DNA from 3 places in the Brenneria rubrifaciens genome. Region 2 is predicted to be linked to each of the others. Evidence: predicted binding sites of a transcription regulator. Region 2 holds the regulator's gene; each other region holds the start of a gene.
The links. The regulator Fur, encoded in region 2, represses iron uptake genes when iron is present. The targets are predictions, from matches to a motif close to ATAATAATGAGAACNACTATCAA.

Region 1 (10,397 bases), 780 kb from region 2:
CCGAAAATAGACCGGCATATTGTAGAGATGAGAACGCGCTTGGTATTGTTCGATAAACCACAGGCCGCTTTGCGATGAAGAGAGCGGTCCCCGCGTTTTTCCCAGCGGCGCAATCGGGCGTTCAAACGCCTGCTGAGCGGTTAAACAACGGACAATCGCCTTCTTGTTTTCTTTGATAAGCCGGCCGATTTCCGCCGTGACAGCCTCTTTGCTGGATTGTGAAACCAGTTGCCCCTGCGCATTCAGCGCCAGCCTGATCCCTTGCCGTTCCAACTGCTTCAACAGCGTTACGATATCTTTCATCATTTGTCACTCCCTTAAGCAAATCAGGCCGTTAGGGTCGCGCCGCCATCCACCACCAGATCCTGCATGGTGATATGGCTGGCCAAATCGGAAGCCAGAAAAACCACGGTATTGGCAACCTCTTCCGGCCGGGCAATCTTGCCCAACGGGATACCCAGTTTGTACTGGCGGGGAAAGCCTTCGATGGTGCGCTGTTCCGCGTCCTCGCTTTGCCACATGCCGCGCTGCATGGGCGTGTCCGTCGACCCCGGCGAAACCAGATTACAGCGCACGCCGAACGGCGCCAGTTCCAGCCCGGCACAGTACGTCAGGCTGGTCAACGCCGCCTTCGATGCGCAATACGCCGCCATTTGCATCCGGGGAACATGGGCCGCATTCGATCCTACGCAGACAATCGCGCCGCGGCGCTGCCGTTTGAAATGCGGAAGCAGCGCGTGCAGCAGGTAAAACGCGCCGGACGCATTGACGTTGATACATTGATGCCAGTCCTCCACGCTTAGCGCGTCAATCTCTCCCAGCCGCAAAATCCCCGCCGCATTGACCAGAACATCAAGCGCCGCCGACTGCGCCAGTTGCTGTCGGCAAACCGCCGCAACCCGCTCGGGCTGGCTGATATCCAGCGTGACGCAGGCAAAGGGATAATCCTGACGGTGGAATTCACGGTCGAAACCGATAACCTGAGCGCCAAGCACGACAAAATGACGGGCAATCTGTTCGCCAATGCCGCGGGCGGCGCCGGTCACCCAGACGCATTGACCGCTGAAATCAAGCTGCAACTGCGGGGAACTCATCATGTCCGCTCGCCCTACCACACCATTTCGACGCTGCTTTCATCCTGCAACAGCCTGTTGTCCAGATAACGACAGAAATCACTGAGCCTCGGATGATCGAACACATCGGATACCTTGATGCTGATGTCGAACTCCACCGTCAGACGGTTAACGATCTGAATGGTCTGCAACGACTGCCCGCCCAGTTCAAAAAAGTTATCCTCTGACTGGATAACCGACACGCCGAGGATCTGTCGCCAGATGGCGCTGACGCGGTTTTCGGTTTCGCTGGCTAATGCCTGCGTGGACGCGGCATCCTGATATTCCGCCAGCAGACGTTTGCGATCCACTTTGTTGGCGCTGGTCTTCGGCAGTTGCGGAAAAGCGCGGTAATCGGTTGGGATCATCGCCGCGGGCAAGACCTTGCCCAGATATTGCTTCACTTCGCGCGGTTCAATCGTTCCATCAGCGGTAGCGACAAACGCCACCAGACGGCGCACGCCATGGGGATAAACCACCCCCTGAACGCAGGCTTCATCCACCTTCGCCATGGTCAGCAGATGGGCTTCCACCTCGCCCGGCTGAATCCGGTAACCGCTGACCTTGAACTCGTTGTCCATGCGTCCCAGATAGACCAACTGTCCCTGCTTCAGACAAACGCGATCGCCGGTGCGATAAACCGGTAAGCGCCGGGCTCCCACATCCAGCATGCTGAAGGCGCCATGCTCAAGGCCGATGTAACCGTCAGCCAGCGTCGGCCCCAGCAGCACCAGCTCTCCCTCCTGCGCCGGACGATCGCCCGCCGTCAAAACCAGCGCCCCAACGCCGGCCAGCGGCAGGCCAATGGGAAGCTGCGCCACATTGCCCGGCTGCATTTGCAAATCGCAACTGGTGGCGACAACCGTGGTTTCGGTAGGGCCATAGGTGTTGATTAAACGCAGCGTGTCCGGCGCGTGGCGCTGCCACTGCGCCAGTTGTTCGGGATAAATCGCCTCGCCGCCGATGATGACGGCGCGCAGTGCGGACGGCATGATCAGCGCGCCGGATTTCATCCCCACGACCCACTCGTTCCAAAACGCCGTTGGCAGATCGAGCAGCGTGATACGGCTATTTTCGATCTGCTCCACAAAGGTCGGGATCGACGCCAGCATGTCGTCGGTGCGCAAGATCAACGTCGCGCCGCTGGTCAGCGTGACAAAGATCTCCTCAATGCTGGCGTCGAAGTTGAACGGCGCAAACTGCAAAACGCGATCGTTCTCCGTCACGCCGTAACGCTGCCGGGCCGCCGCCACAAAATGATCCAGCGCCCGACGACCGATCGCCACGCCCTTCGGCGCTCCGGTAGAGCCGGAGGTAAACATCACGTAAGCGGTCTGTTCAGGAAGGGTTTGCTCATCAATGGCTTGCCGGTCCGCCGGGGCCGTTTCCATCGACTGAAGGTGGCCCGCCAGTATGATGTTGCCGGAAAAGAGCGCCGCCAGCCGATGCTGATAATCCGCTTGGGTAATGATGTGATGCAGTTCGGCAATCTGAATAATGTGTTGCTGACGCGCATGCGGCTGTTCGGGATCAAGCGGCACATAAACCGCCCCGCAGCGCATCACCGCCAACAGGCAGAAAAGCGTTTGCGGGCAACGGTTCATCATCACCCCGACCGGCTCGCCAGGCCGCACCCCCAGTTTGCGCAGCGCCGCCGCCATCTGAACGCTCTGTTCAACCACCTGCTGATAGCTGTAGTGCCGATTGCGTTGCGACAGGGCGATGTTGTCCGGGGAGTGCCGCGCCTGTGCGTCAATCGCCGTCAATACGGATGTGATCGCACATTCAGGTTCATAACCGGCGATCAACGCCTGTTCACGCTGTTCACTCAGCCACTGCTGTAAAAGTTGTGCGCTGGTTTGCCAGGGCTCAGCCAGCCAGCGGCGCAGCAGCGCAAACAGCGTTTGTTGCAGTTCGGCCAGTTGTTCCGCGCTGTAACAGCCAGGGTTGGCGTCAAAATCCAATACCGGCGTGCCGTCCGGCTTGAAATGGATCTCAATGGTCAAATCTTCGACCGGCCCCGCGCTGAGGTTTAGCGTACGGGAGGAGAGCGCCCCATAATTCAGCGGATGGTCGAACGGCATAATATTAATCAGCGGCCCAAACAGACGCTGTTCACCGCCCACGCGGTTCAAATCGCGGCGCAAATGTTCGTAACGATAGTGCTGATGGCGGCGCAACGTGCGTTTGGTTCGCGCCACCTGCCGTGCGACGGAGATAAGATCATCCCGATCCGCCACCTGGATGCAGAGCGGGACAATATTCATTTGCATGGAGGGCACCGTCAGCGAAGCCGAACCGATGCGGTTCATCACCATCATGCCGAACGTCAGGCTGTCGCAGGCGGAAACCAGCTTCAGATGCGTCGCCAGCGCAGCCAGAAATAAGTCCGGCCAGTTGATTTTGTTGCCTTCGCACAGCGTATTGAGCCGCTGCCAGATATCGGTTGGCATATCGCCGCTCTGCCGCAAAAAACGGGCGGTGATTGGCGCTTTTTTATCGCTAAAGCTGACCGGTTCGGGCCGGGAACTCAGCGTTTCCAGCCAGTAATCCCGCGCCTGTTGGTTCTGACCCGTTTGTTCACGCCATTGTTCTTCAGCCAACACCTCGCTGAACGCCCCGAATTCCGCCTCGGCCACGGGCGCGCCTGCCGTCAGATCCGTGTAGATCTGCGCGATACGCTGAAACAGCAGGGTGGTGCCGAAACCATCCAGCGCGATGTGATGGACGCAGCTATACAGAAAATCGTTTTTTTCCCCGCGCAGCAACGCGAAACGGCAGGGCAGACCCTTGATCAGATCCAGCGGCTGCGCGATTTCCTCACGCGCCCACTGCCGCAGGGTGCGCTCTTCATCCTCATATGCGGCCGGCAACAGTTCCTTAATCGGTAAGACGCTTATCGGCACGGGAAGCCGCGATGCAATGAATCCGACCTCGGGTGGCCCCGAACGCTGGCCCGGCTTCTCCACAAACTGGCAATACAGGCATTCGCATTCCATGACCGCCTGGCGAATGGCCGTCAGCATCGACGCCAGGTCCACTTTACCGCTGAATGCGATGCACTCCGCCGTATTGAAGGTCGATTTGTCATCATTCAGGACATGGCCCAGCCACAATCCCCGCTGAGTGACACTTAACGGTTTCATCATGCGTGGCTCCCCTGCTGTTTTTCAATTTGCGCCCACCAGCCATTCAGAGTCGGATTGCGGGCCAGGTCGACGAAACTCAGCGCGATCCCCTGGTGACGCCATTCAGTGAGCAACGCCATCATCCGCACCGAATCCAACCCATAGTCGATCAGGTTTTCATTGTCGTCGAACCGATCGGCGTCTTCATCAATCAGCGTCAGCAGATGCGCTTTCAGCGCGGCCCTGGTTAACGGCGCCGATTTTTCTGCCGCGCCGATCAGGTCTGCGGTACTCACCACGCGTCCGGCGCGCGTCGCCACGTACTTCAACGCCATGAGATGATCCTGCGCGGAGAAATCGGCAATGGCATCGCCCACCACAAAAGCCTTGATGTCACGCATGAAGGCGTCCGTCGCCGTGATCATGCAGCCGATATGACCATACACCCCGCAGATAACAAGCTGATCTTTATCCATTTCTTTCATCATCGACTCCAGCGGCGAGCGATGGAACGCACTGTAGCGCCATTTCACCAGTACGGTGTCATGTTCATCCGGCGCCAGGGCGCTGACGACCCCCTGTTGCTCCGGGCAGGCATTTAGTCCGGCACCCCATATGTCGTTCAGCAGCGCGCGATCGGCCGGACTTTGTTTTTTCGGCTGGACGCTATAGACCACCGGAATCTCATGCCGTTGACAATACGTCCGCAGCGCGGCGATGTTCTCAATCAACTGACGAACAAGCGGACTGTCAGCGCCATAAAAATTCACAAAGTAATCCTGCATATCATGAATCAGCAGCACGGCACGTGACGGGTCAAAAGCCCAGGCGACCTTACCGGCGGGAAAATCGTGCGTCTGGGGCATGGGATAAGAAACGATTGGAGGGATTGCCATAACAAAGTCCTTATTCGTCGTGGATGCTAAGTTGATTCTGGATGCGCAAACGGAGATGTTTTTTATCGATTTTGCCGACGGGGGTAACGGGCAGGAGGTCGATCATCTCGAAGCGATCCGGGAGTTTGAATTCAGCAATACCCTGACTGCGCAGATATTTTCTCAAACCCACGGCTTTCAGAGAGGGATCGCTGACGACCAGAAAAGCACAGCTTTTTTCGCCCATGACCGGATCGGGCATGGAAACCAACGCGGCATGGATAATGCCCTCATGTTTGAGCAGCAGGTTTTCGATCTCCTCGGCGGCAATTTTCTCGCCACCGCGATTAATCTGATCTTTTTCACGCCCGACCACTTTCAGGTAGCCGTCATGCGTCATCCGCACCACATCGCCCGAATGGTAAAAACCGTCGCGATCAAAGGCGCTGGCGTTGTGTTCCGGGCTACGATAATAGCCGCGGATGGTATAAGGGCCGCGGGTCAGCATCAGGCCGGCTTCTCCCGGCGCCACCGCATTTCCCTGCTTATCGACGATCCGAACTTCATCGTCCGGGCTCATTGGCCGGCCCTGAGTGGTAAAAATGTGCTCGTCGTCGTCATCCAGACGGGTGTAATTGAGCAACCCTTCCGCCATGCCCAGCACCTGTTGCAAACGGCAGCCCAGCGCCAGAGGAATACGCCTTGCGATGCTCTCGCTCAGCTTGGCGCCGCCGACCTGAAGCACTTTCAGACTGCGCAGCGCCTCGCCAAACTGCCCGGCCGCCTGTAGCCACAGTGCCGCGGCGGGCGGCACCAGCGACGTGATATCAATTTGATGACGTTCGATCAACGGGAAGCAAGTCATCGCGCCGGGATCGGTGGCCATTACAACGCGACCGCCGGCATAAAACACGCCCAGCGCGCCCGGTGAGCTCAGCGGGAAATTGTGCGGCGCGGGGAGTGCGCACAAATAGCGGGTCCGCGGCGTCAGCTGACAAATTTCAGCACTAAGACGTACGCTGTAGTAGTAATCATCATGGGTACGGGGGATCAGTTTAGGCGTACCGGTGCTGCCGCCGGAAAGCTGGAAAAACGCCACCTCGTCGGCCGCCGAAGGTTGAAATTGCTGCGGCTTGTCGGGTGGCTGCAACCACAACCCCAGGGCGTTTCCAAGCTGACTCTCCCCCTCCATCACGACGGTGGTCAGGCCGGGTGTCTGCGTTTGTAGCTGATCGAGAAACGCCGCCGAACCGAACAAGGGATGCTGGGCCGAGGCAATCAGCAGACGCGGCGAGATTTGCGCCGCATAGGAAAGCAGTTCCAGTTTACTGTGGCTGAACAGCGCATTTACCGGCACCACACCCATTTTCAGCAGGGCGAAAAACGACAGATAGAACTCCGCCACATTGGGCAACTGCACCAGCGCGGTATCGCCGCGTCGGATGCCCGCCTGCGTCAGATGCGCGGCTAACGCTGACGATTGCTCGTCCAGTTGCCGATAGCTCCAATGACGCTCGCCGCATATAAGCGCAATGGCGTCAGGCCGCGTCATGGCGTGTCTTTGCAGTACATCGGTCAACGGTAGCCCAATCCAATAGCCCTTTTTCCGATAGCGCTGCGCCAGATCGTCTGGCCAACGGGTAAATTCTATGCTCATAACGCGTTCACGCCTGAATTCAGCCCAAAGGCATTCAACATGGTATTTAACTTCGCCGCCGTTTCTCCCCACTCTTCTTCAGGCACCGACGCGGCAACAATGCCCGCCCCCGCAAACAAGCGAACATGCTGCCGGCGAATCGTTCCACAACGGATAACGATCGCCCATTCGCCATCGCCATTGGCGTCGCACCAGCCGACAATACCGCTGAACACACCGCGTTCATGCGGTTCAAGATCGGCGATAAGCCGCCGCGCCTCTTCGGTGGGGAAACCGCACAGCGCCGGCGTGGGATGAAGCTGACAGGCAACCTGGAGCGCCGTCATATCCGGCCGGGCCAGTTCGCCGTTGATGGCGGTCGAAAGATGCCACATTGATGCCGTACTCATCAGCGAGGGTGCGTCGGGAATGGTCAAGGCCAAGCACAGCGGCATCAGGCGCTGGCGGATATCATCAACCACCAGTCGATGCTCATGCCGGTCTTTGCTCGAACGCAGCAATTGCTGGCTGTTCAGGTGATCCAGATGCGGATCATTCATCCGACAGGCCGAACCCGCCAGCGGGTTGGAATATATCATCTTGCCCTGTTTGCGCAGCAGCAGTTCCGGGCTGGCGCCCAGCAATATCGAACCATCAGGCAGCGGCAGAGAAAAATGGTAACCGCCGGGATTCTGCACCATAAGATTATTCATAATTTTATGGGCGTTTATCGGCTCAGCCAGTTCGATATCCAGAATGCGGGACAGTACCGCTTTGCTCAACTTGCCGGCCTGAAAGTGCGCGACCGCTTCCGCCACCGCAGCCTTGAACTGCGCTTCATCGGGCACGCTTTTGATCCCCACGACGCGTGATGGCGCATTCTCCTGTCGCCGCGCTTGACTCATCAAGTTCGACTTCGTGGTGACCCGGTAATGCTCAGGGATATAGAGGCAGGAAGGCCGGCGGGTATCAAAGGGGATCGCCCCCACTACAACAGGTAATGTCTGTCCTGCGCTGCGCGCCCGTTCAAAAGCCTGTGCCAACGTCGAATGCAATCGCTTTTCCTGATCCTCCTCTCCGCTGACGGGAGAAGAGAGGCGCTCAAAGAAACCGGAAGCCAACAAACTTCGATGCTCCGACGCATACAAAAATGTGGACTGTTCTGCATAGGAAAGGCCGCTAAACGTGTCTGTTTCTATGATCAATGTGTCCACAAAACAACTCCTTCGCTTATATGTTGAATAATAATTATTATCATAATAATTGTTATTCGCACATTTTAGAGTTAAATTATAATGAACTTTTTCTCGCGGTCAATCTTTATCCATGCATACCAATTAATCCTGATTAAAGAGGTAGATAAATTGATTTAAATCAAATTTAACCTCTCTTTTCCATACGGAAAAACAATTAACATCAGGAATGTATTGAACATAAAATAGACATTACAAATGATAATAAAAATGCTTATCATTTGTTGTCAATGTTTTTAAGCCGCACTAAACTGCGCGAATATTTTTCCAACCATTTCTGAATGTGAGCTTGCTATGGAAGAAAGCATGGGCGCCTCCCGCCGGCACCTCAATCTCGTTGTGCATCTGGCGCTGCTAATCAATATGCTCTCCATCGGCAGCCTGATGATGGTTATGCCTCTGGGACCTGACTTCGTTCGGGAACTGGGGATGGATGCCAAAAATATCGGCTACATCAGCGGCGGCGCAACCTTTGCGTCCGCCATCGTCGGCTTTCTCGCCGCCCCTTATCTGGACCAATTCAACCGTAAATATGCGCTGGCGCTGCTGCTGACATTACGCTTCGGTCTGACAATTGCTTGCGTGCTGGCGACCAATCAAACGCAGTTGCTGCTGATATTCATTCTGGCCGGCTGCATCGCGGGACCGGCCGCCGGCGTTCTCATGGCGGCCGTGGTCGATATTGTGCCCGTCAAGGAACGCGGCAAACGGCTGGCTTATGTCGGCATGAGTTTTTCACTGGCGGCGATTGTCATCATGCCTCTGTCGTTGGAACTGGCTCACCACATCAACTGGCAGGCGCCTTTTTATATCCTGGGGATCAGCGGGTTATTGACCGCACTGCTGGTTGTCTGGCGATTCCCATCAATGCCGGCAATCGTGTGCGGCCGGGATGCTCCGCAGAAGCAGCGCCCAGAATCGAACGTACTGAAAGCCCGCCTGCCTTCACCACTGTTTTGGATGGGACTGGCTGCTATATCACTGCAAATGTTCGGGCATTTCCTGCTCATTCCCCACTTTTCCAACTATTTCCAGTTCAACCTCGCTTTCCCACGGGATGACATTTCCCTGCTCTATCTATGCGGCGGGTTGGGGAGCATGGCGTCCATTCAGTTATGCGGGCATCTGATTGACCGGGGTTATGCCTATCAGACGATTGTTACCACCACGCTGCTGCTGACGGGGGTGATTATCGGCGGTTTTGTGCTGCCTTTTTCCTTTTCGCTGTATTTGATTTTTACCTTGTTCATGGCGTTGAGCGCGGCTCGTTCCAGCAGCACGCTGGCGATTACCGCAGGTATTCCCTTCCCCCATCAGCGGGCGGCATTTATGTCATATCAGGGAACCGCAGCCAACGTGGCATCCGGGATCGCCAGCATTGCATCGGCGGGTTATTTGAGTACATCGGCACAGGGAAAAATTCTGGGATTTGAGCATCTGGCGCTCGTCAGCACCACCTTCGCGCTGTGCGCCATGCTGCTGACAATGCGGCTGATACCGCGGTTGGCCGCTCGCAACCGTCTGCTTGCCTCATGGCGACTCCGCCAGACGGCAGAGAACTGAACCGATGACGTTTCGTCTCAACGGATGAAGCCGCCAGACGGGTAACACAGTAAGAAATTTAGGGGTTGTTTCCTTTTTCCACTATTCTGACGGAGTTTTTGATATGCAGCAAAAACAAAAAAAACACGCGCCACTCAATAAGCTTTATCGCTCAGTGATGCTGACGGGCCTTCTGGCGCTCCCCGCCGTAGCGCCGGCGGAAAACGCAACGGATGATGAAACCATTGTGGTCACCGCTACCCAGACCAAACATACCGCGCTCAGCGCGCCAGCCAGCGTGTCCGTGGTGACACGCGCCGATCTGGAAAAAATGGCGGTCAATAATATTTCCGATGCGGTCAAAAAGCTGCCGGGGATTAATCTCAATCCGTCAACCACCTACGGCCGTCAAGAGATCAAAATCCGCGGCATGAGGGCCGACTATACCCTGCTGCTGGTTAACGGCCGCCGCATCAATGCGCGGGAAACGCTGGCCAGCAATATGGGCAACGATTTCGATCTCAGCTCGGTCCCGGTATCCGCCATCGATCGCATTGAAGTTATCCGTGGCCCGATGTCATCTTTATACGGCGCCGATGCGCTGGGCGGCGTGGTGAATGTCATCCTGCGCCAGCCGGGGAATGATGCCGAAGGTGAGATTGGCTATAACTTTGAAGTCCCGACAGAGGGCTCAGGCGGCGATCACAACCGGTTAAACGGTTATGTCAGCGGCCCGTTACTGGAAAATAAGTTACTGGGCAGCCTGATTGTCGATGGCGGAAAACGCGACGCCTGGCGCACCGACCAATCCCTCAATCAGAATACGGATGCGCTGGAACAACGCGACTACG
Region 2 (10,397 bases):
GGCTCCACAGATAGCTTCCCGCCGGGAATTCTTTAATGGTGCGGCATACCGGAACCAGCGCTTTCATTTCAGAAGCGACATAGAAGTTGCCGTGTTCGTCATAACCCATGTACAGCGGGATGATCCCCAAGTGGTCACGGCCAATCAGGTAAGCGTCTTTCTCGCTGTCATAGAGGACGAAAGCAAACATACCACGCAGATCGTCCAGGAATTCAGGGCCTTTTTCCTGATATAACGCCAGAATCACCTCACAGTCGGAACCGGTCTGGAACGCGTAGCGGTCACCGTATTGCTGGCGCAATGCCTGATGGTTATAAATTTCGCCGTTAACGGCCAGAATGTGGGTGTGCGCAGCGTTGTACAGCGGTTGAGCACCGGTATTTACGTCAACGATAGACAGGCGCTCATGAGCCAGAATCGCTTTGTCGCCAGCATAAACGCCGGACCAGTCAGGACCGCGGTGGCGCATTAGACGCGATGATTCCAGCGCTTTTTTACGCAGTTCAACAGGATCGGTTTTAAGATCGAGCACACCGAAAATAGAACACATAAATGACTCCCTCAGTTCACTTGTATCGCCAAGTGAAGCATTGTTTTCAGATTAGCCAGATGCGGTTCACGTGGCGAACAAGGCATTTCGTGTTTCCGCATCACGATTACGGATGCTGTGTTAGTAGCGATGATTTAGCATCAAAATGCCACTATAATTCAATATTACATAATGAAAAAAGCCATCTTAATGTTGTTTCGATAATTTATTCTATTATTTGATGAATAATCGATAAATTAATTCAGTGGAATAAACGAATTTTTAGGGATTACATAATCCGGCATAGCGCGACAAATTGGATAATCAGTGATTTTCAAGCAGATGTTGCAGCAAAATACCCTTCAGCATCGCGCGTTTTACCAGCGCAAAGGCGCCAATCGCTGAGAGATGATTCAGGGTGGACACTTCAACCGGCAGGTTGATACGGAAATCTTTTAATACCTGCGTGTTGATGCAACGCTGTATGGCAGGCAGCAAGATTTTTTCAGCTTCCGTGATTTCACCGGCAATCACGACTTTTTGCGGGTTGAACAAATTGATGGCGATGGAAACCGCTTTGCCCAAGTAGTGTCCGGCATGTTCGATAACTTCCTCGGCCAGCGTATCGCCCCGATTAGCGGCTTTGCAGATGGTTGTCATGGTGCAGTTGTCGGGGGAAATTTTGCTTGGATAGCCTTGTTGCAATAAGCGCTGTATCCGTTGCTCAATTGCCGCATTGGAGACAACCGTTTCCAGACAACCGAAATTACCGCAGTGACAGCGTTCCCCGAGCGGATCAATCTGGATATGGCCGATTTCCCCAACGTTACTGTTATTGCCGAGAAAGATTTGTCCGTTGACCAGAATACCCGCCCCGGTTCCGCGGTGAACGCGCACCAGAATGGAGTCCAGCGAATCGTGAGTGACGCCGAAGTAATGTTCCGCCAGCGCCAGACTGCGAATATCGTGTCCGACAAAGCTGGTGACGTGGAAATGACGTTGCAGGTTTTCGACCAGCGGCCAGTTGTTGACGTTGATATGCGGCATGTAACGAATAATGCCCGCATTCGGATCAACCAGTCCCGGTAATGCAATGGAAATGGCGATCAGTTCGCGGATTCGGCGCTGGCGGCTGTCGATAAAGTAGTCGATAGCTTTGAACAACGCGGTTTCCAGCGTTTCCTGCGTGTTTTCCGGCAGATTATAGTGTTCTTCCTCCAGCGATTTTCCTTGCAGGTCGTACAGCGCGATGGTGGCATCGTGGCGGCCGAGCCTGACGGCGATAGAGTGGAAAGGACGGGTTTCGGTGACAATCGATATGGCGCGTCTGCCGCCCGTGGAAGCCTGTTGGTCTACTTCTTTAATCAACCCGCGTTCCAGAAGCTGACGGGTAATTTTTGTGACGCTGGCGGGGGCAAGCTGGCTTTGTTCTGCAATCTGTATCCGTGAGATGGGACCATGCTGGTCAATCAGACGGTATACGACCGCGCTGTTCAACTGTTTAACGAGATCAATATTGCCTATCTGCGCCTGTCCGCCTGTGGTCATGAAAAAGTTACTCGCTTGTAATCAGGGCTTTGTTAGCGCCAACATATCGTCACCGTTAACAAAGGTATTGAGAATATGGTAATCACGATTGAACACTGTCAAATTAGCAACTTTACCACCTTCAATACTGCCTAACTGCTTGTCCACGCCGATAGCCCGGGCAGGGTAGAGCGTTGCCATGCGGATGGCTTCATCCAGCGGAATACAGGCATGTTCCACACTGTTGCGTACGGCCTCAATCATTGTGAGGGCGGAGCCGCTTAAGGTGCCGTTATCATCCACACACCACCCGTCGCGGTAGTATATGGTTTTACCAGCAAAAATGAACTGCTCGATGTCCGCGCCGGCGGGTGCCGTGGCGTCAGTGACCAGCACCAGTTTGTCACCTTTGATCCGTTTACTGTTACGGATGTTTGCCCAGTCAACGTGTAAACCATCAGCGATAATACCGCAATAGACTTCTGGCGCATCGTAGATGGCGCCGACCAGACCCGGCTCACGCCCCGTCAGGCAAGGCATGGCGTTAAATAGGTGTGTGGCAAGGGTGATACCTGCGGCAAATCCTTGTTTGGCCTGTTCCCAGGTCGCGTTGGAATGCCCTGCTGAAACCACAATCCCCGCATCCGTAAGCTGACGGATGATCGATGATTTGACTTTTTCCGGCGCCAGCGTGATTTTTGTGATGACATCTGCGTTTTGACACACGAAATCAACCAGTTCTTTCCCCGGCTGACGAATAAAGGCGGGATCGTGCGTGCCTTTTTTGATGATATTCAGCCAGGGACCCTCAAGATGCAACCCCAGCGCCTGATGACGGTTTTTCGCGAGATAGGCCCGCATGACGCCGACGGCATGCTTTATAAACGCATCGCTGGAAGTGATAAGCGTCGGTAAAAAGCTGGTGCAGCCTGATTTCTGATTGGCCTGCTGCATTATCTCCAACGTTTTGATGGAAATGGATTCCAGTGAGTCATTAAACTGGACGCCGCCGCAGCCATTGAGTTGCAGGTCGATAAATCCAGGGGCAATCGACGCACCGCCCAAGTCATGCTTTTCCAGATCGGCGGGAAGCGTGTCAACGTGGCAGACACGCTCTATCAGACCGTTGGCAATCACGACGGCATGATTATCAAGCACCTGGCGACCGGTAAAAATCCGGCCATTTGTTAAAGCAAACATCATCAACTCCCGGCTACAGATTAAAGATTTTTCATATTTTCCGCTTCTAACTCTCGGAAATATTTAACGGTTTTGACCTTCAGTTCCATGGTGGAGGGTTCATCGCAAACCATCAGCGCTTTAGCATGAAGCTGTAGACAACTGATTGTCCACATGTGGTTTACATTTCCTTCCACCGCCGCCCGTAATGCCTGTGCTTTATTGCGGCCGGTGACCAGAATCATCACTTCTTCGGCGTCCAGCAACGTTCCTACGCCTACGGTAAGGGCATATTTCGGCACCAGACTCACGTCACCGCCAAAAAAACGAGAGTTGGCAATGCGTGTTTCTTCCGTCAGGGTTTTGATACGCGTTCTGGAGGCTAAAGATGAGGCGGGTTCATTGAAAGCAATGTGTCCATCGTTGCCCACTCCCCCCATAAACAGGTGGATCTTGCCATAGAATTTGATTTTATCTTCATAGCGGCGACACTCTGCCGCGATATCCTTTGCGTTACCGTTCAACAGGTTAATATTTTCCTGCGAAATATCAATGTGATTGAAAAAATTCTGATACATGAAGGTATGATAGCTTTCAGGATGATTGGCGGGCAGGCCGACATACTCATCCATATTGAACGTCACAACGTGTTTGAAACTCACCAGACCGGCTTGATGCATGACTATGAGTGCTTTGTAGGCTTCCAGCGGCGAGCTGCCTGTTGGGAGACCGAGAATAAAGGGGCGGTTGACGCTGGGGCTAAAATCGTTAATTTTCTGGACGATATAATGTGCGGCCCATTTGCCAACGTCAGCAGCCGTATTTAAGGGGATGAGTCTCATCAGTGCTCTCCTGGTTAACTTAATAAGCGGTTACGTCATCTACAATTCGCGGTTGTGCGGGCATTTCTCGTCCCTCCCTGTCTTCAGGTTATCCAGGTTTCTGTGAGTGGGTTCCGTTGCCGCCATACCGCGCCTTGATAGCGACAGGACTAAAATAAGTATTAGGCGAAATCGCGCTGTCAGCGCGTTTCAGTACCGAGTTTAAAACCGGACCTCAGTGTACCTTGTTTTTTTTTATCTTAAAATAAGTGGGTGTTTTATTCAGGTATAAACTTTTTATATGCGATTTTTTAGCGATTGCTATCACATAATGCTTGGGTTTAATTTGCGTTGCGAAATATTTTTCTTACACTCCATGCCAAAACCACGCCTCATGGTTTTTCTGGGCAGTGAGCAAGTTTAACTGGCGGTATTGTTTGCCCCACAGGGGAAGAGAGGGAAAGGTGAGTATTCTTAACTATTTACAGAAGGTTGGGCGGGCACTGATGGTGCCTGTCGCTACGCTGCCTGCCGCCGCCATCCTGATGGGCGTCGGCTACTGGATTGATCCGGTCGGTTGGGGAAGTGAAAACGCGCTGGCGGCTCTGTTTATCAAATCAGGCGCAGCCATTATTGAGCATATGGCGGTGCTGTTTGCCGTGGGTGTCGCGTATGGCATGTCAAAGGATAAAGATGGCGCCGCCGCACTAACCGGTTTTGTCGGCTTTCTGGTGCTGACCACGCTCTGCTCACCCGCGGCAGTGTCTATGATTCAGAAGATCCCGGTCGATCAGGTGCCTGCGGCTTTCGGGAAAATTGAAAATCAGTTCATCGGTATTCTGGTCGGGGTTATTTCTGCGGAACTGTATAACCGCTTTAGTCAGGTGGAATTGCCAAAAGCCTTGTCATTCTTCAGCGGGCGTCGTCTGGTTCCAATTCTTACCTCATTCCTGATGATTGTGGTGGCGTTCATTTTAATGTACGCTTGGCCGATCATCTATAATGCGCTGGTGGCTTTTGGCGAGAACATTCAGCAATTAGGTTCGATTGGCGCTGGTGTCTATGCGTTCTTCAACCGCTTGTTGATTCCTGTCGGTCTGCACCATGCGCTGAACTCGGTATTCTGGTTTGACGTGGCCGGGATTAACGACATTCCGAATTTCCTGGCTGGACAACAGTCTATCGACGCCGGTAAAGCGGTTATTGGAATTACCGGACGATATCAGGCCGGGTTCTTCCCGATCATGATGTTTGGTCTGCCCGGCGCCGCGTTAGCCATCTATCACTGCGCGCGCCCTGAGAATAAGAGTAAAGTCGCCGGGATTATGATCGCGGCCGCATTTGCTTCCTTCTTCACCGGGATCACCGAACCGCTTGAGTTTTCATTTATGTTTGTCACGCCGGTGCTGTATTTCCTCCACGCGCTGCTCACCGGGATTTCGGTTTTCATTGCGGCCAGCATGCATTGGATAGCAGGTTTTGGCTTTAGCGCCGGACTGGTGGATATGATACTGTCATCGCGCAACCCGCTGGCAACGCACTGGTATATGCTGATACCGCAAGGGCTGGCGTTCTTCGTGATTTACTATCTGGTATTCCGTTTTACCATCACCCGTTTCAACCTACTGACGCCGGGGCGTGAACTGTCCGTCACGGGTAGCGAGGCCGATGGAGATATTGTCAATACGGCGTCAGCGGCACCCACGGCCAAAGACAGCCATCAACTGGCGCGTGGCTACTTGCAGGCGCTTGGCGGCAAAGATAATCTGGTTGGAATTGATGCCTGTATTACGCGTTTGCGTCTGAATGTCGCGGATTCCGGCCTGGTTGATGAAGCTCAGGTCAAACGGCTCGGCGCGGCGGGCGTTGTCCGTCTCAATAAGCAGAGCGTCCAGATTGTGGTGGGGACGCAGGCAGAATCCATCGCTTCCGCGCTGAAGAAAATCAGTCAAGAGTGACGCCATTTGGCGCCATGTGAATGGCGGTCCGTTATATTCAGTAGCGTCATATCGGTTAAATATGCGGGGTGAGATCACTGTCTCACCCTTTTTTTTCATCATTGATAATTTAATGAAACTAACGGTTGTTTCCAGGCGTAGCTTGTTGGATCATTAACGGTTATAGGTCGTTTTAGCATTGAGGAATCGAGAATGAGTGAGGCTGAAGCCCGCCCAACTAACTTTATTCGCCAGATTATTGATGAAGATTTGGCATCCGGTAAGCACGATCGCATTCAGACGCGCTTTCCACCGGAGCCTAATGGTTATCTGCATATCGGGCATGCGAAGTCTATCTGCCTGAACTTTGGTATTGCCCGTGACTACCAGGGGCAGTGTAATCTGCGTTTTGACGATACCAACCCGGTAAAAGAAGATATTGAATACGTCGAGTCAATCAAACGTGACGTAACATGGTTGGGTTTTTCATGGAGCGGTGATGTTCGCTATTCTTCCGATTATTTCGATCAACTGCATCTGTATGCGGTTGAGTTGATCAGCAAAGGGTTGGCGTATGTTGATGAACTGACGCCGGAGCAGATTCGTGAATACCGTGGATCGCTGACGTCGCCGGGTAAAAATAGCCCTTATCGTGACCGTACCGTACAGGAGAACCTGGAGCTGTTTGAAAAAATGCGTAACGGGGGTTTTGCCGAAGGAACCGCCTGTCTGCGCGCTAAAATTGATATGGCATCGTCGTTTATCGTGATGCGCGATCCGGTTCTCTACCGTATCAAGTTTGCTGAGCATCACCAGACCGGTAATAAGTGGTGCATCTACCCGATGTATGACTTTACCCACTGCATTTCCGATGCGCTGGAGGGGGTGACCCACTCCTTGTGTACGTTGGAGTTTCAGGATAACCGCCGTTTGTATGACTGGGTTCTGGACAACATCACCGTTCCCTGCCATCCGCGTCAGTATGAGTTTTCTCGTCTGAATCTTGAATATGCCATCATGTCTAAGCGTAAGCTCAATCAACTGGTCGAGGAAAAGATTGTCGAGGGATGGGATGATCCGCGAATGCCGACCATTTCCGGTTTACGTCGTCGCGGCTATAGCGCCGCGTCTATCCGCGAGTTTTGTGCGCGTATTGGCGTCACCAAGCAGGACAACATTGTCGAAATGGTGGCGCTGGAATCCTGTATCCGTGACGACCTGAACGAAAATGCACCGCGTGCTATGGCAGTTCTGGAACCGGTGAAACTGATTATCGAAAATGTGCCTTCAGACCATGAAGAGTGGGTCATCATGCCGAATCATCCGAACAAACCGGAGATGGGCACGCGCCAGGTGGCGTTCAGCCGTGAGGTTTATATTGATCGCGCTGACTTTCGTGAAGAAGCCAACAAGCAGTACAAGCGTCTGGTGCTGGGCAAAGAAGTTCGTCTGCGTAACGCTTACGTGGTCAGGGCCGATCATATTGAGAAAGACGAGCAGGGCACGATCACGGCCATTTATTGCCGTTACGATCCTGAAACGCTAAGCAAAGATCCGTCAGATGGTCGCAAAGTGAAAGGGGTTATTCACTGGGTGTCGGCCGCACACGCGCTGCCAGCGGAATTTCGCCTGTACGATCGTCTGTTCAGCGTCGCGAACCCGGCAGCGGCGGATGATTTTCTGTCCACCATTAACCCGGATTCACTGAAAGTCGTTCACGGTTTTGTTGAAGCAAGTCTGGCGCAGGCTGAAGCCGAAAAAGCCTATCAGTTTGAACGAGAAGGTTATTTCTGCGCAGATCGCGTTTACTCTCGTGCTGGGCATCTGGTGTTCAACCGTACGGTAGGCTTGCGGGATACTTGGGTTGGCTAACGCCGGGTAGATTGGTCAGATGAGGTAAAAAATAAAACCGCCGCGGCGGTTTTATTATATGCGGTAGATTTATCTTTTTGCGTCGTGCAGGGTTTCGTTTTCACGGCAATCCCCGTTACTGCAATGCCCATATAGATACAGACTATGGTTAGTCAGCTTGATGCTGTGTCTTTCAGCGATTTCGCGCTGGCGCCCTTCAATGTATTCATCACGAAATTCAATGACTCTGCCGCAATCCAGGCAAATCAGATGGTCATGATGATGTTGTTGGGTCAGTTCAAAAACTGACTTGCCACCTTCAAAGTTATGTCGGGTTACAATGCCTGCGTCATCAAACTGATTCAGTACACGGTAGACAGTCGCCAGACCAATCTCTTCGCCCATATCAATCAGTTTTTTATATAAATCTTCCGCACTGACGTGGTGGCACTCAGGGTCCTGTAGTACTTCCAAAATTTTCAGTCTTGGAAGAGTCACTTTCAGGCCGGCCTTCTTTAATGCGGAATTATTGTCAGTCATGCGGATTTAGTCCTGTTGCTTACTTATCAATGGAGGCTATCTAGCATCTAGCCTATGACATCGGTCGGCTCAAAAGATAGAGCTCAAAAGATAGAATAGTGCCTCATTATAGAACCGTGCATTCAAAATGAAAACAATGGAATGTTAACAATATTATCCCTATCTATACTATAGACATTCAACGCAATGTATTGTTGATAAATGGGGAAATATTTATACACGTACAAAACCGATGGGTATATTGTACAGGTTAATGAAGGGAAGTTAAAAAAATGTGTCAATCATTATAAAAGGTTTTTCCTATCAATTTGGCTCTGATCAGGGTATCAGAGCCAAAAGCCTCATTAACTGACCAGATCTTTCAGACTCAGCTCTTCACTGATCTGTTTTACCCAGGCAGAGACGCGATCGTTGGTCAACTCAGGTTGACGATCTTCGTCGATAGCCAAGCCGATGAAATGGTCATCATCAGCCAAGCCTTTGGAGGCTTCAAAGTAGTACCCTTCTGTTGGCCAGTGGCCGACAATGGTTGCTCCGCGCGGCTCAATAATATCGCGGATAGTCCCCATGGCATCGCAGAAATATTCCGCATAATCTTCCTGATCGCCACAGCCAAACAGGGCAACCAGTTTGCCCGTGAAATCGATCTCCTCCAGCGTGGGGAAAAAGTCATCCCAGTCGCATTGGGCTTCACCGTAGTACCAGGTGGGGATACCCAGGAGTAGAATATCGAAAGCCTCAAGGTCTTCTTTACTGCTTTTGGCGATGTCATGAACTTCAGCAACACCGGCGCCCAGTTGCTGTTGGATCGTCTTGGCAATGTTTTCCGTATTGCCAGTATCACTGCCAAAGAAAATTCCTATCAGTGCCATGAATTAGATAACCTCTTGATTCTTAATGATATGATGCCATACCTCATCGACTTATCGGCTCATGATAACAGACACTACCTGCATGAGAAACTCGTATCGGTAAGGATAACTCAATTGGACAATGTATTTTGCTTTGTCATCATTCATAACCGCAGGAACGGATGCTCTTGATGGAATCAATGAAAGAATGGCTGAGTTCTGAAGAAGTGATACCGATTTCATTTGGTCATGTCACGCTCTTCCTGGCCATATCTTGATATCCTCCATTCCCTTATATTTTGCGGAAAAGAAACATTCAAATTGGTAGCCCTTTTAAAAATGAACTTTTGTTTATGTGAAAGTGTGTCAAATGTAATGAAGCTGCATTGTTTTACTCTTTATAATGCTAACTCACTTAGCAGATAAATTAAAAAGCTGATAAATTTTAAGAAATTTCGTTAGTGTCGGTTTTGGCAAGAAATAATTAGTAGGGTAATTAAGTGTTACAATAAATATCGTATTGCCAGCGTATTAACATACTCAATTCTTGGAGAAAACTCACGGTAAAATATCGAATTCTCCAGAATAGTGAGAACGCGTAGGACGTTCCGGTACAAGGCGGGATGCCCGGTTACCCCGCGGCGCGGTTTTCACTACTCTTGAACGAAGCGGGCACTTAAATGTTGATGGTCAGTAAACGGTTTTTGGTATAACTCAATCAGATAAATAGCTTAATTCATATAAAACTATGAGATTGTTCACGGAATGGAAAAACAGTCGTCGAAAAGATATATCCAGCTATAAATATTCTCTGAATTTTGTCGATTAATAGCGTGATCCTGTTGGGTTTAATATCGTGAAATTCGGGTGCCGGAGAGAAAAGGCATATTTCGTAGTATGAATTTTCCAGACTCTGTATGTCGAACAACGATAAAAACCATCCTTATTATATTTTACCGCCTAGAGTTGGAGTGAGCTATGAGTTCTATAAAGAACATTACCATTAGAACGGCAATGCTGTGGGTGCTGGGCACCTTTTGCGTGCTGTGGGGAGGCGTGTCGATATATACCATGTTCTCTTTTAAAGAGATGACAACGACATCCAAGACCAGCACTCTGCTGGTGCAGAACATGAACTTTGTGAATCAGGGGAATGATCAAT
Region 3 (10,397 bases), 920 kb from region 2:
GTCACCGGTTTGTCGCTGGGGACGCTCTCCGATCGCATCACGGTTGCGTTGCGTATCAGTAAAGGTTATCAGCATTTGGTGAGAGTTAACTCCGTATTCTGGCTGGCTTCCGGCTACAACCTGGAGTTCGGTTTAACCGGCAGCGTGATAAAAACCGGCACCTTTCAGCAGTTCATCCGCGGGGGGATTGCGTTTGCGACGCCGGCCACCACCCCGCTGGCACCGCTGGCGCAGGAAGGAAAACATTTTCTGTTGCGCGATGAAGAGCCGCAGGCGTGGCGGCAATGGGGAACGGCAATCCCGACGAACTAAAAAACCACGCCGGGACGGGACCGCTTTACCGCCCCGGCGTTTCCCATTCGGCGGATATCACTTTTATGGTAAACTCCGCCGCCTAATCTTTATCGCTGTAATGGGACATCTTACGTGGCTAAACAGACTCCGGCCGATTTGCCCGCTGAATTCCTTAATGCAACGCAGGCAATCATGCCCGCGCATCTCTCAATGACCGATTTTATTGCCGCCTGCCAACGGCCTTTGCGCCGCAGTATTCGTATCAATACGTTAAAAATCAGCGTTGAAGCATTTCTGCAACAGGTTGAGCCTTATGGATGGCGATTTGAACCGATTCCGTGGTGCGAAGAGGGCTTTTGGCTGTTAAACGCGGACGATGAAACCGTTCGGCTGGGCAATACGCTGGAACACCTTAGCGGCCTTTTCTATATTCAGGAAGCCAGTTCGATGCTGCCGGTCAGCGCTTTGCTCCATGACCGCTCAACGCCGCAAAAAGTTCTGGACATTGCCGCCGCGCCCGGTTCCAAAACCACTCAGATGGCTGCCAGACTGAACAACCAGGGCGGCATTATCGCCAACGAATACTCCGGCAGCCGGGTCAAAGTGCTGCATGCCAACATCAGCCGCTGCGGGGTAAGCAATACCGCGATCACGCATTTCGACGGCCGGGTTTTTGGCGCCGCCCTGCCCGAGTATTTCGATGCGATTCTGCTGGATGCGCCGTGCTCCGGCGAGGGCGTCGTCCGTAAAGATCCGGCCGCCATGAGCCACTGGTCGCCGGAAAGTATCATCAGCATCGCGGCCACCCAGCGCGACCTGATCCTAAGCGCTTTCCACGCGCTGAAACCCGGCGGGGTGATGATCTATTCGACCTGTACGCTCAATACGCAGGAAAATCAGCAGGTTTGCTACTGGTTACAGCAGCAGTTCCCCGATGCCTGTGAATTTGAACCGTTAACCGACCTGTTCCCGAATGCGCCGTTGGCCGCCACGCAAGAAGGCTTTTTACATGTCTTCCCGCAAATCTATGACAGTGAAGGTTTTTTTGTCGCCCGCCTGAGAAAAACGGCCCGCGTGCCGCCGCTCCCGGCGCCGGGTTATAAAGTGGGCAAATTCCCCTTCTCGCCGCTGAACGGCAAAGATGCGGCGCTGGTGACTCAAGCTGCGGAAAAGCAAGGTCTGGCATGGCGCGGCAATCAGCATCAGCTATGGCAGCGTGACAATGAAATCTGGCTTTTTCCCACCGCGCTGGTTTCTGCGTTTGGCAACATTAAATTCTCGCGGATTGGCGTCAAGCTGGCGGAACGCTTTCCCAAAGGCTATCGCTGGCAGCATGAAGCCGTTATCGCCCTGGCAAAATCCGATGTTCGTCACCGTTATGCGCTGACGCCCCAACAGGCCGCCGAATGGTTTCAGGGCAAAGACAGTTACCCGGAGCCGCTTCCCGCCGCGGATGAACTGCTGCTCACTTATCAGGATTGCCCGGTCGGTCTGGCGAAACGCATCGGTAGTCGGATCAAAAACAATTTGCCGCGCGATCTGGTCCGTGACGGCGCTGGCCCGGCGCGGCGCTAAGCGGTCTTCGCTGGCGGCGAAGCCGTCATCTGGCGGTGATAAAATCGCCTGATAAACGCGCGCCCCCCATCTGCGGCGTTTTCATCTACAATTGCCTATAGCATGTCGGAAAGAAAGTTGAGGGCATCATGTTTGCACTGGTGATATTTGTTTGCTATCTCGGGCATGGCTGTGATGAACTGGTGGTCGATGCTTATAACACGGAAACACAATGTCTGCGGGCGATGGACGAGCAACGTTTGCGCCGCGCGGGGTGTTATCCTATTGAGGAATTTATTGACGGTTTCTGGATGCCGGCAAAGGAATACACGGATTTTTAATCCGCCACACGCCCGCTCGTTCGAACAATATCACCGACATACGCCAAAACCTCTCATACCCAGATGAAAATGGTTTGCGTGTGCCGCGTTATATTCCGGCCCCAGCGAATTACCAAAAAAACGGCAGCTATCATTAAAGACGAAGATGGTTCGCAGATAGTCACCTCGTTCATTTTGTTGCGGCCATTGGTTCAGTACGCTGATCCGCTGTCCGTCCGCCAGGCGAAAACCGACAATATCCAACGCCTCCGCCGTGGCATGCTCACTCAATCGCCCTTCGGGACGATGGTAAACATTGCGGCAGGCGTAGCTGCCGACATGGTCGATCCGTACCAGCGATGTGTTCATCCGCGCCGCTTGCGGCAGAGTCGATTGCGTCACAAACATCGTACTGCTCAACGCCAGCGGGCAACTGGCGAGAAAGCTGGCGCTGAGTCCGACAGCGCCAAAACGCTGCACGCGAACAGGCGAAGACAGCGGACATTGGCCTTCAACATCACTCACCTGCGAAAAGGTCACCCGCCCTTTTTCCTGCGCCTGCATCAATATCGCCAGACATGCTTTGGGGTCATTCGCCACTTGCTTTAGTTTGAAACGTGTGACGAAGGTTGGCGGGTCGTCAACCGATAGCGGCGAAAACGGATCATAGCCGGGAGGAAGGTGGCGTTGAAGCCAGGGCGCCAGCGCCATCAGCCCCCCCAGAATAATCAGAGCAACCAGCATTCTTCGTACCACGTCCCCACCTCCGGTTCAAACCCTATCGGGCGTAATGACTGCGTGACCGCCGCCAAGCGAGGTGCTGAAATCCGCATAGTTATTCCTCTAGATCTGTGATAATCATGGACGCTTTGTTTGCTTACGGGAGTCTTGTAACCCGGCTTATCGCTACAACCGATCAATAATGAAGAATCGATCTGTATAAACGTTTATAAAATAATCACACCTGATGTCATCATGACACTGGAGAATTCAAACGATAACGATGACATCAGGGAAAGCGAAGCCCACCATTTCGGTGGGCTTTTTGCGTTGGCAGCCGCCGTATGTGGTGTATTGCCCTATCTGACGATGGGCAAATCGGCATACCGGGTCGTGTAGGCCGGAGAGAGAAAGTCCCGTTTCATCGCCCAAGCTTGCTGAATACCCTGCCCGGCAAACCAGATTTTGCCTTTGCCGCTCTGATTAAGTTCATCCAATACGCACATCAAGGCCGCGCTGTTTTTTCTGGGTGGATGGTCGTCGAAAAAATCGAGCTGCGCCACCCCCTGGCTGAAAAAGTCGCTCAACATGACACCCGCTTTCATATAACGGTAGCCTTCCAGCCAAATACGGTCCAATGCTGCTGTCGCCATGCGGGTGATGTCCCGCGTGTCGTTGGAGGGAATCATCCGCTGGCCGCTCGCCTGGTTTGAATAGAAAACCTCTTCTTCAGTATGCGGACTGGTGCGCACAAACACGCTGACAAGGCGGCAATACTGACGCTCAGCCCGCAGTTTTTCCGCGGCGCGTCCGGCATACGCGCACACCGCCTCACGCATATCTTCATAACGGGTAATACGCGAACCGAACGAACGGCTACATACGATTTGCTGTTTTGTCGGCGCAAACTCATCCAGCGTCAGACACGGCTGGCCGCACAGTTCCCGCGCGGTACGCTCCAGTACCACATTAAAATGCTTGCGGATCACCCAGGGCGAACAATCCGCCAGATGCAGCGCCGTTTCAATCCCCAGCAAATTCAGTTTCTTGCTGATCCGACGCCCGACGCCCCACACATCCGCCACCGGCACCTGCGCCAGCAGTTTCCGCTGACGCTCAGGGAGCGACAAATCTACCACACCGCCCGTTTTACGCCATTTCTTGGCGGCATAGTTCGCCAGCTTAGCCAGCGTCTTTGTCGGCGCGATACCCACGCCAACGGTCAGATGCGCATGCTGTTGCACCCGGGCGCGCACCTCCCGGCCAAACTGCTCCAGCGGCACACCGTGGACGACGCCGGAAATGTCCATAAAAGCCTCGTCAATGGAGTAAATCTCAACGGCCGGCGCCATTTCCTCCAGCGTCGCCATAACACGGTTCGACATATCCGCGTACAACGCATAGTTTGAACTGAATACCTGCACGCCGTGCTGTTGCAGCGCATCTTTTATCTTAAAAAACGGCGCCCCCATCGTGATGCCCAGCATTTTCGCCCCGTCGTTGCGGGCAATAACGCAACCGTCATTATTCGACAACACAACCACCGGCCTGCCTCTCAGATCCGGCCGAAATACCGTCTCGCAGGCGGCATAAAAGCTGTTTACATCAACGAGTGCGAACATATTAGCAGTGGGCTTTTATCGTAAACGTCACCACGCCGAAGATTTCCAGCGCATCATCATTTCCAAAGCGGATCGGACGGTATGCGCTGTTCATCGGGATCAGTTGCACTTCCGGCTGAAGCTGCAATTTTTTGACCGTAAAAGCGCCGTCCACGGCGGCAACCACGATATCGTCATGTCTGGCCGTTATCGCGCAGTCGACCACCAGCATATCGCCATCAGCGATACCCACCCCAGACATGGAATCGCCGCTGACGCGGACGAAATAGGTCGCGCTGGGATGACGAATAAGCAACTTGTTGAGATCGATACGTTCTTCAACGTAATCCTGGGCTGGGCTGGGGAATCCGCATTCAACTCGATCGGTGAAAAGCGGCAATTCAACGGGTTCTGACAATTCTATTGTTTTTATGAACTTCACGATTTTTACATTCTGTTATGGCACTGTTCATGCATACAGTATTATTTCATCACGTAAATGGTCAAGCCTGCACATGAATGTTTTTATTAACGAATTGATAGCGCTGAATATTTAGTTTTTGCCTATCGTAACGCGGTATCCTTTTTTTGAATACGCCCTGCTGAATTCGCATTGATGATGCAATCAACAGTGGATTGGACGGCATTTCGAACTATCCTTGTATTGTCATTAATGAGATAACGCGGAGATAAACGATGTCGAAAAATAATTTTGATACAGATGCTGAAAACCTCGCAGATAAAGCCGCTAACAAAGCCAATGAGGTTGCCGGAGCCGCTCAGGAAACTTTCGGCGATGTTGTTGATTCACCGAAACATCAAATAAAAGGCGCTACCCGAAAATACGCGGCACAAGCTTGTGATGCACTATGCGATGCAACAAATACCGTTGCCGGTAAAGTTAAAGAATCCCCCATTGCAAGTCTATTAGCCGCTGGCGCGATTGGTATCGTGATTGGCCTTTTGGCAGGGCGCAAATAATCTCAAGTCCCTTTCAGGGACTTGTCAACACGGTAAGGCGACATTAGTCGCCTTACCAATGATTGAAACTTTAGTGAGTTTAAAAAATGCTGGATTGCCAGGAAGATGTTTTTCAATCTTGGCATTATCTTATTGATTGAAATCATCATCAGTCCATATAAAAAAACGCAGTTGCTTTTTAGGCATACCTCGGTATTTTTCTGGGATTTAGCGCGTATTAACAAATAGTTAAAAAAAGACCGAATACGATTCCTGTATCCGGTCTAGGGAAATGGCTCTTGGGAGAGAGCCTTGCGCTAAAAGTTGGCATTTATACAAGCTGAACGAGCCTTGTCACATAAGCTTAGTAAATTCTCTCGCGTTTTCCAGTTTCAACTCATCAGCAGTTATCACAAATGGAACAGATTTCACACTTTACAATAACTATTCAAAACCAATTAATTAACAATAAAATAAAAATCAATCAGTTCAGGATTTATTATCCGGCTGGCAGAGTTGCTCTGCACGTTCAATGAAAGGTTGCAGACTTTTCTTTTGACCTGGGTTTTTAGGGTCATCCAGCCAGATTTCATCGATCGGCTTGGCGTTCACCAACCCCGCTTTCATTTGCTCCGTTGCCGTGTCATTGAGGGGATATTGCATCAATGTTCCGGTATGCAAGGCATACAGCGCATTGCCGGGCCGGCATATCAGTTGAACTTCTTCTCGCGTGAAGGCCCAGCGTTCTCCGTATTCCAGACGGCTGATGTTCGCCAGTTTCGCCGCAGCGAATACACTCACAGGCAGGGAGGCGAGGACAAAGTATAAAAGTAGTTTTTTCATCGGAGGTTCCTGAACATGATTATCCAGACGATTGCGCGCCATCATATTAAACCGTCCGGCACGGGCAAAGATAAATCTCAAACCTTATAAAACATGAGGTTGCGTATAAGTTCTGTCAGCGATCATAGCGACAGTATTCAATGAAGTCGAGCGGCAAATCGGCAGGGAAACGCGGAAAGATAAAGAGGGGAAAATAACGCGGCGATTTAAAATAGCGTGAGGCGAGAAACACGCTCCCTCACGCCGCTAGCAGAAAACGCCTTACGGCATCAGTTCGCTGAACCTGAAACGCTTGCAGACATTTTTTTAAGATCCTGATCAATGAAGAACAGGCCGCCGTCATCGGTATTGACTAGCGCCAGCTTATCAAGAATGGATTTGAACAGCTTCTCTTCCTCATGCTGCTCTGCAACATACCATTGCAGGAAGTTGAAGGTGGAGTAGTCCTGCAACGTCATCGCGGCATGCGCCAGTTCATTGATCTTTGAGGTGATGAGCTGTTCGTGCTCGTAAGTGAGTTTGAAAACGTCAGAGAGTGAAGTGAACTCTACCGGCGGCGCGGGGATCGCTCCCAGTATCGGCAGGTTGCCGGTGTCGTCCAGGTAGTTGAACAAACGCTGCATATGCTGCATTTCTTCCTGGGAATGGGCTTTCAGGAATGCAGAAGCGCCCTCAAAACCTTTATCCCCACACCAGGCGCTCATTTGTAAATACAGATTCGCAGAATAAAATTCCAGATTAAGCTGCTCATTCAGTTTTTGAGTCATTTCTTTTTTTAACATAGACATTCCTTATTTTTCTGGCAAGCAAAATAATTGATCGCCATTATGCCTTGAAACGTAAAAATAAAAAACATCTTATCAATTAAATCAACAATAAATAATTATCAATAATAAAATCAATTGGTTGTTTTTTATTATTGATAATTATTTTCATTTTCAATAAAGAAACGTTTTTGATTGATAACCGTTTTTATTATCAATCAAAATAAACATTCAATATATCTAACCTCTGCAAATTGAAAGGTGACGGGTATAACTTGCGATTTCCATGGCTCTGTTTTACCGTGACGCCAGCATATCGTCACAGTTAATCGGGGGAAAACGCGATGGGACACAATCTGGCAGAACTTTCCAAAGAAGAAATGGATAAGGTCAATGTTGATTTAGCGGCGTCAGGGGTAGCGTTCAAAGAACGTTATAATATGCCTGTCATTCCTGAAATGATTGAGAAAGAGCAGCCAGAGCATCTGCGCGGTTATTTCCGCGAGCGCGTTGCCGTTTATCGTCAGTTGTCGTTGCAGTTTTCTCGCCTTCCTTATGAACCTAAGGCCAAATAATTTTTCCAGCTCAGCAGACTCGCAATAAAAACCGCGTTTCCCTTGCATATTGGGTAAAACAGGCGGTTAATGGGTGGGCAAACCAACCTTTTACTACCAGACGAGGTAAGATATGAGTAAAGGAATGGACAGCAAAAAGAACAGCAAGAAAAAGCCCTTGAAAACCGCGGCGGAAAAACGGGCGGATAAAAAGGCGAAAAAAGGTCAACCACAGGCCGACATCAATTAAACCCACGATACCGATCGGTAAACCCGCCTCCCTGCGGGTTTACTCCCGATAACAATCCAGCATCAAGCGCCGGGCGTCCCCAGTACCATCAGCAGAAACGCATACTCCAGCGCAATATCCTCATAATGTTTAAAGCGTCCCGACTTGCCGCCATGCCCGGCATCCATATCGGTATACAACAATAACAATCGCTCATCCGACTTCATGTCACGCAGCTTGGCCACCCATTTTGCGGGTTCCCAGTACTGAACCTGCGAATCATGCAGCCCGGTGGTCACCAGCATATGGGGGTAAGCCTGCGCGGTAACGCAGTCGTACGGGCTATATTGCCGAATATACTCGTAATAGGCGCGATCGTTTGGATCGCCCCACTCTTCATACTCTCCGGTCGTTAACGGGATAGATTCATCCAACATGGTCGTCAGAACATCCACAAAAGGCACCTGTGCCACCACGCCTTTAAACAGATTCGGCGCCAGATTGACAACGGCTCCCATCAATAATCCACCGGCGCTGCCGCCCATCGCGAACATGTTTTGACGATCGCCATAGCCCTGCCCGGCCAGCGCCTGTGAAACATCAATGAAATCGGTGAACGAATTCATTTTATTCAGCAGCCGCCCATCGTCATACCACTGCTGCCCCAGCTCGCCACCGCCTCGAATGTGCGTCAGCGCGAAGACAAATCCCCGATCCAACAGGCTTAACCGGCTGACGCTGAAATCGGGCTCCATACTGCTGCCATAGGCGCCGTAGCCGTACACCAGTATCGGATTCCGCCCCGGTTTGAAATGTTCCCGGCGATAAACCAGCGATACCGGAATTTCTACGCCGTCCCTCGCCTTGACCCACAGGCGCTCGCTCTGGTAGTCGTCCGGCGTAAAGTTTTTCACTTCGGCCTGCTTCAACCGTTTCTGCTGACCGGTATCCATATTCAACTCATACAGGGTATTCGGCGTGGTCATTGAGGCGTAACCATAACGCAGCAAGGTTGTTTCCGGAGATGGATTATAGGCGAGCCACGTAACATAGCTGGCATCATTGAAAGTAATGTCCTTCTCTTCCCGCGTTTGCCAATGGATCTGCCGCAGGCTGGTCAGGCCACGTTCCCTTTCCTCGACCACCAGCCAGTCACGAAACAGCGCAAAGCCCTCCAGCACCCGACGCTCACGCGGCGCAATCACTGTTTCCAGTTCGTTTTCGCCGGGCTTCCGCGAACAATAAAGACCAAAGTTTTTACCTTCCCGGTTAGAGCGCAGATAAAAGCTGTCGTTGTAGTGGTCGACGCCATATTCGTGATCTTTGCGCCGCGGAATAAACACCTGCGGCACCGCGTCCGTCTCATCCGCATCGATCAACAGCGCTTCCGTCGTGGTGGTGCTGCTCAGATAAATGATGATGTAGCGCTCTGAGGTGGTTTTTCCCAGGCCGACGTAATAGGTATCATCCGATTCTTCGTACACCAACGCATCGTTTGCAGGATCGCTGCCTAAACGGTGCCGATAAACCTGATACGGCAACAGCGTCTGCGGGTGCTTGCGCACATAATAAAGGGTGGTTGAATCGGTAGACCATTCAGCCCCGGCGGACACGTTCTCAATCACATCCGGCAGCCACTCCCCGGTTGTCAGGTCACGGAAACGGATGTCATATTGCCGGCGGGAAAGGAAATCCTCAGACAGCACCAGAATCTGGTTATTCGGGCTGACTTCCAGCGCCCCCAGACTGTAAAACTCATGGTTCTCCGCCCGCTGATTACCATCCAGCAACGTTTCCCACTCGGTGGTTACCTGTTCCGGCTGACGCAAATAGATCGGATACTCTTTGCCCGGCTCATAGCGGTTCTGGTAGCGATAGCCATTGCGGACATAAGGCACTGACATATCTTCAGACGGTATTCGTTTGACCATCTCGTCATACAGCGCCCGCTTAAGATCGCCGTAGGGCGCCATCACATCGTTACAGTAGCGATTCTCCTGCTGAAGATAATTCAGCACCTGCGGGTCGGCTCGCTGGTCGTCACGCAGCCAGTAATAGTTATCAACGCGCGTATCGCCATGAATGGTCAGCGGATGGGGTCTTTTTTCTGCTTGCGGTGCACTCATTACGTTCGGTTCCCCTTTTTTGAAAAGGCCAGTTTTGAAAGAATGTGTTCGGAAATAAATCAGGTCAGGGTGACGGGCAGGATAGCCCGTCACAGGCATCCTTTTTCTTTCATGCAGAGTGGCATGATTCTCCGGGGATGCCAAGCCAGACGCCTCCTTGTTCGACGTTCGCCCCGCAGAGCCCGCACGTTCAGTGACTGTGATGCGTACGCAAACGTTTTCGTTTATACTGCGCCGGTTTTTACAACCCGATCAGGTAGACGTTATGTTAACAATTGGAACGGCCCTGCGAACCGATGCCACACGCGTGATGTTGCTCGGTTCCGGTGAGTTAGGCAAAGAAGTGGCGATTGAGTGTCAACGCCTGGGTATTGAAGTTATCGCGGTTGATCGCTACGCCGACGCGCCCGCCATGCAGATTGCGCATCGCAG

Region 1: a site for Fur is predicted at 7,993-8,015, ahead of EH207_RS01790 (isochorismate synthase). Genes of this name have one in related genera too.
Region 3: a site for Fur is predicted at 7,252-7,274, ahead of ftnA (non-heme ferritin). Genes of this name have one in related genera too.

What each region holds. Positions count from the first base shown of each region.
Region 1 covers NZ_CP034035.1:372,438-382,834, reverse strand. The annotation lists gene EH207_RS01815 (non-ribosomal peptide synthetase) at 1-306, opposite strand, end outside; gene dhbA (2,3-dihydro-2,3-dihydroxybenzoate dehydrogenase) at 327-1,097, opposite strand; gene EH207_RS01805 (non-ribosomal peptide synthetase) at 1,109-4,261, opposite strand; gene EH207_RS01800 (isochorismatase) at 4,258-5,136, opposite strand; gene EH207_RS01795 ((2,3-dihydroxybenzoyl)adenylate synthase) at 5,147-6,772, opposite strand; gene EH207_RS01790 (isochorismate synthase) at 6,769-7,965, opposite strand; gene EH207_RS01785 (MFS transporter) at 8,299-9,567, shown strand; gene EH207_RS01780 (TonB-dependent receptor domain-containing protein) at 9,671-10,397, shown strand, end outside.
Region 2 covers NZ_CP034035.1:1,150,928-1,161,324, forward strand. The annotation lists gene asnB (asparagine synthase B) at 1-550, opposite strand, end outside; gene nagC (DNA-binding transcriptional regulator NagC) at 854-2,077, opposite strand; gene nagA (N-acetylglucosamine-6-phosphate deacetylase) at 2,099-3,256, opposite strand; gene nagB (glucosamine-6-phosphate deaminase) at 3,277-4,077, opposite strand; gene nagE (N-acetylglucosamine-specific PTS transporter subunit IIBC) at 4,521-6,014, shown strand; gene glnS (glutamine--tRNA ligase) at 6,207-7,865, shown strand; gene fur (ferric iron uptake transcriptional regulator) at 7,935-8,384, opposite strand; gene fldA (flavodoxin FldA) at 8,729-9,256, opposite strand; gene EH207_RS05445 (methyl-accepting chemotaxis protein) at 10,214-10,397, shown strand, end outside.
Region 3 covers NZ_CP034035.1:2,066,574-2,076,970, forward strand. The annotation lists gene EH207_RS09615 (PqiB family protein) at 1-312, shown strand, start outside; gene rsmF (16S rRNA (cytosine(1407)-C(5))-methyltransferase RsmF) at 427-1,869, shown strand; gene EH207_RS09625 (YdfD/YebW family protein) at 1,998-2,189, shown strand; gene EH207_RS09630 (extensin-like domain-containing protein) at 2,220-2,912, opposite strand; gene umuC (translesion error-prone DNA polymerase V subunit UmuC) at 3,248-4,510, opposite strand; gene umuD (translesion error-prone DNA polymerase V autoproteolytic subunit) at 4,512-4,931, opposite strand; gene EH207_RS09645 (CsbD family protein) at 5,186-5,470, shown strand; gene EH207_RS09650 (YebY family protein) at 5,939-6,292, opposite strand; gene ftnA (non-heme ferritin) at 6,562-7,074, opposite strand; gene EH207_RS09660 (DNA polymerase III subunit theta) at 7,401-7,631, shown strand; gene EH207_RS09665 (S9 family peptidase) at 7,923-9,965, opposite strand; gene purT (formate-dependent phosphoribosylglycinamide formyltransferase) at 10,231-10,397, shown strand, end outside.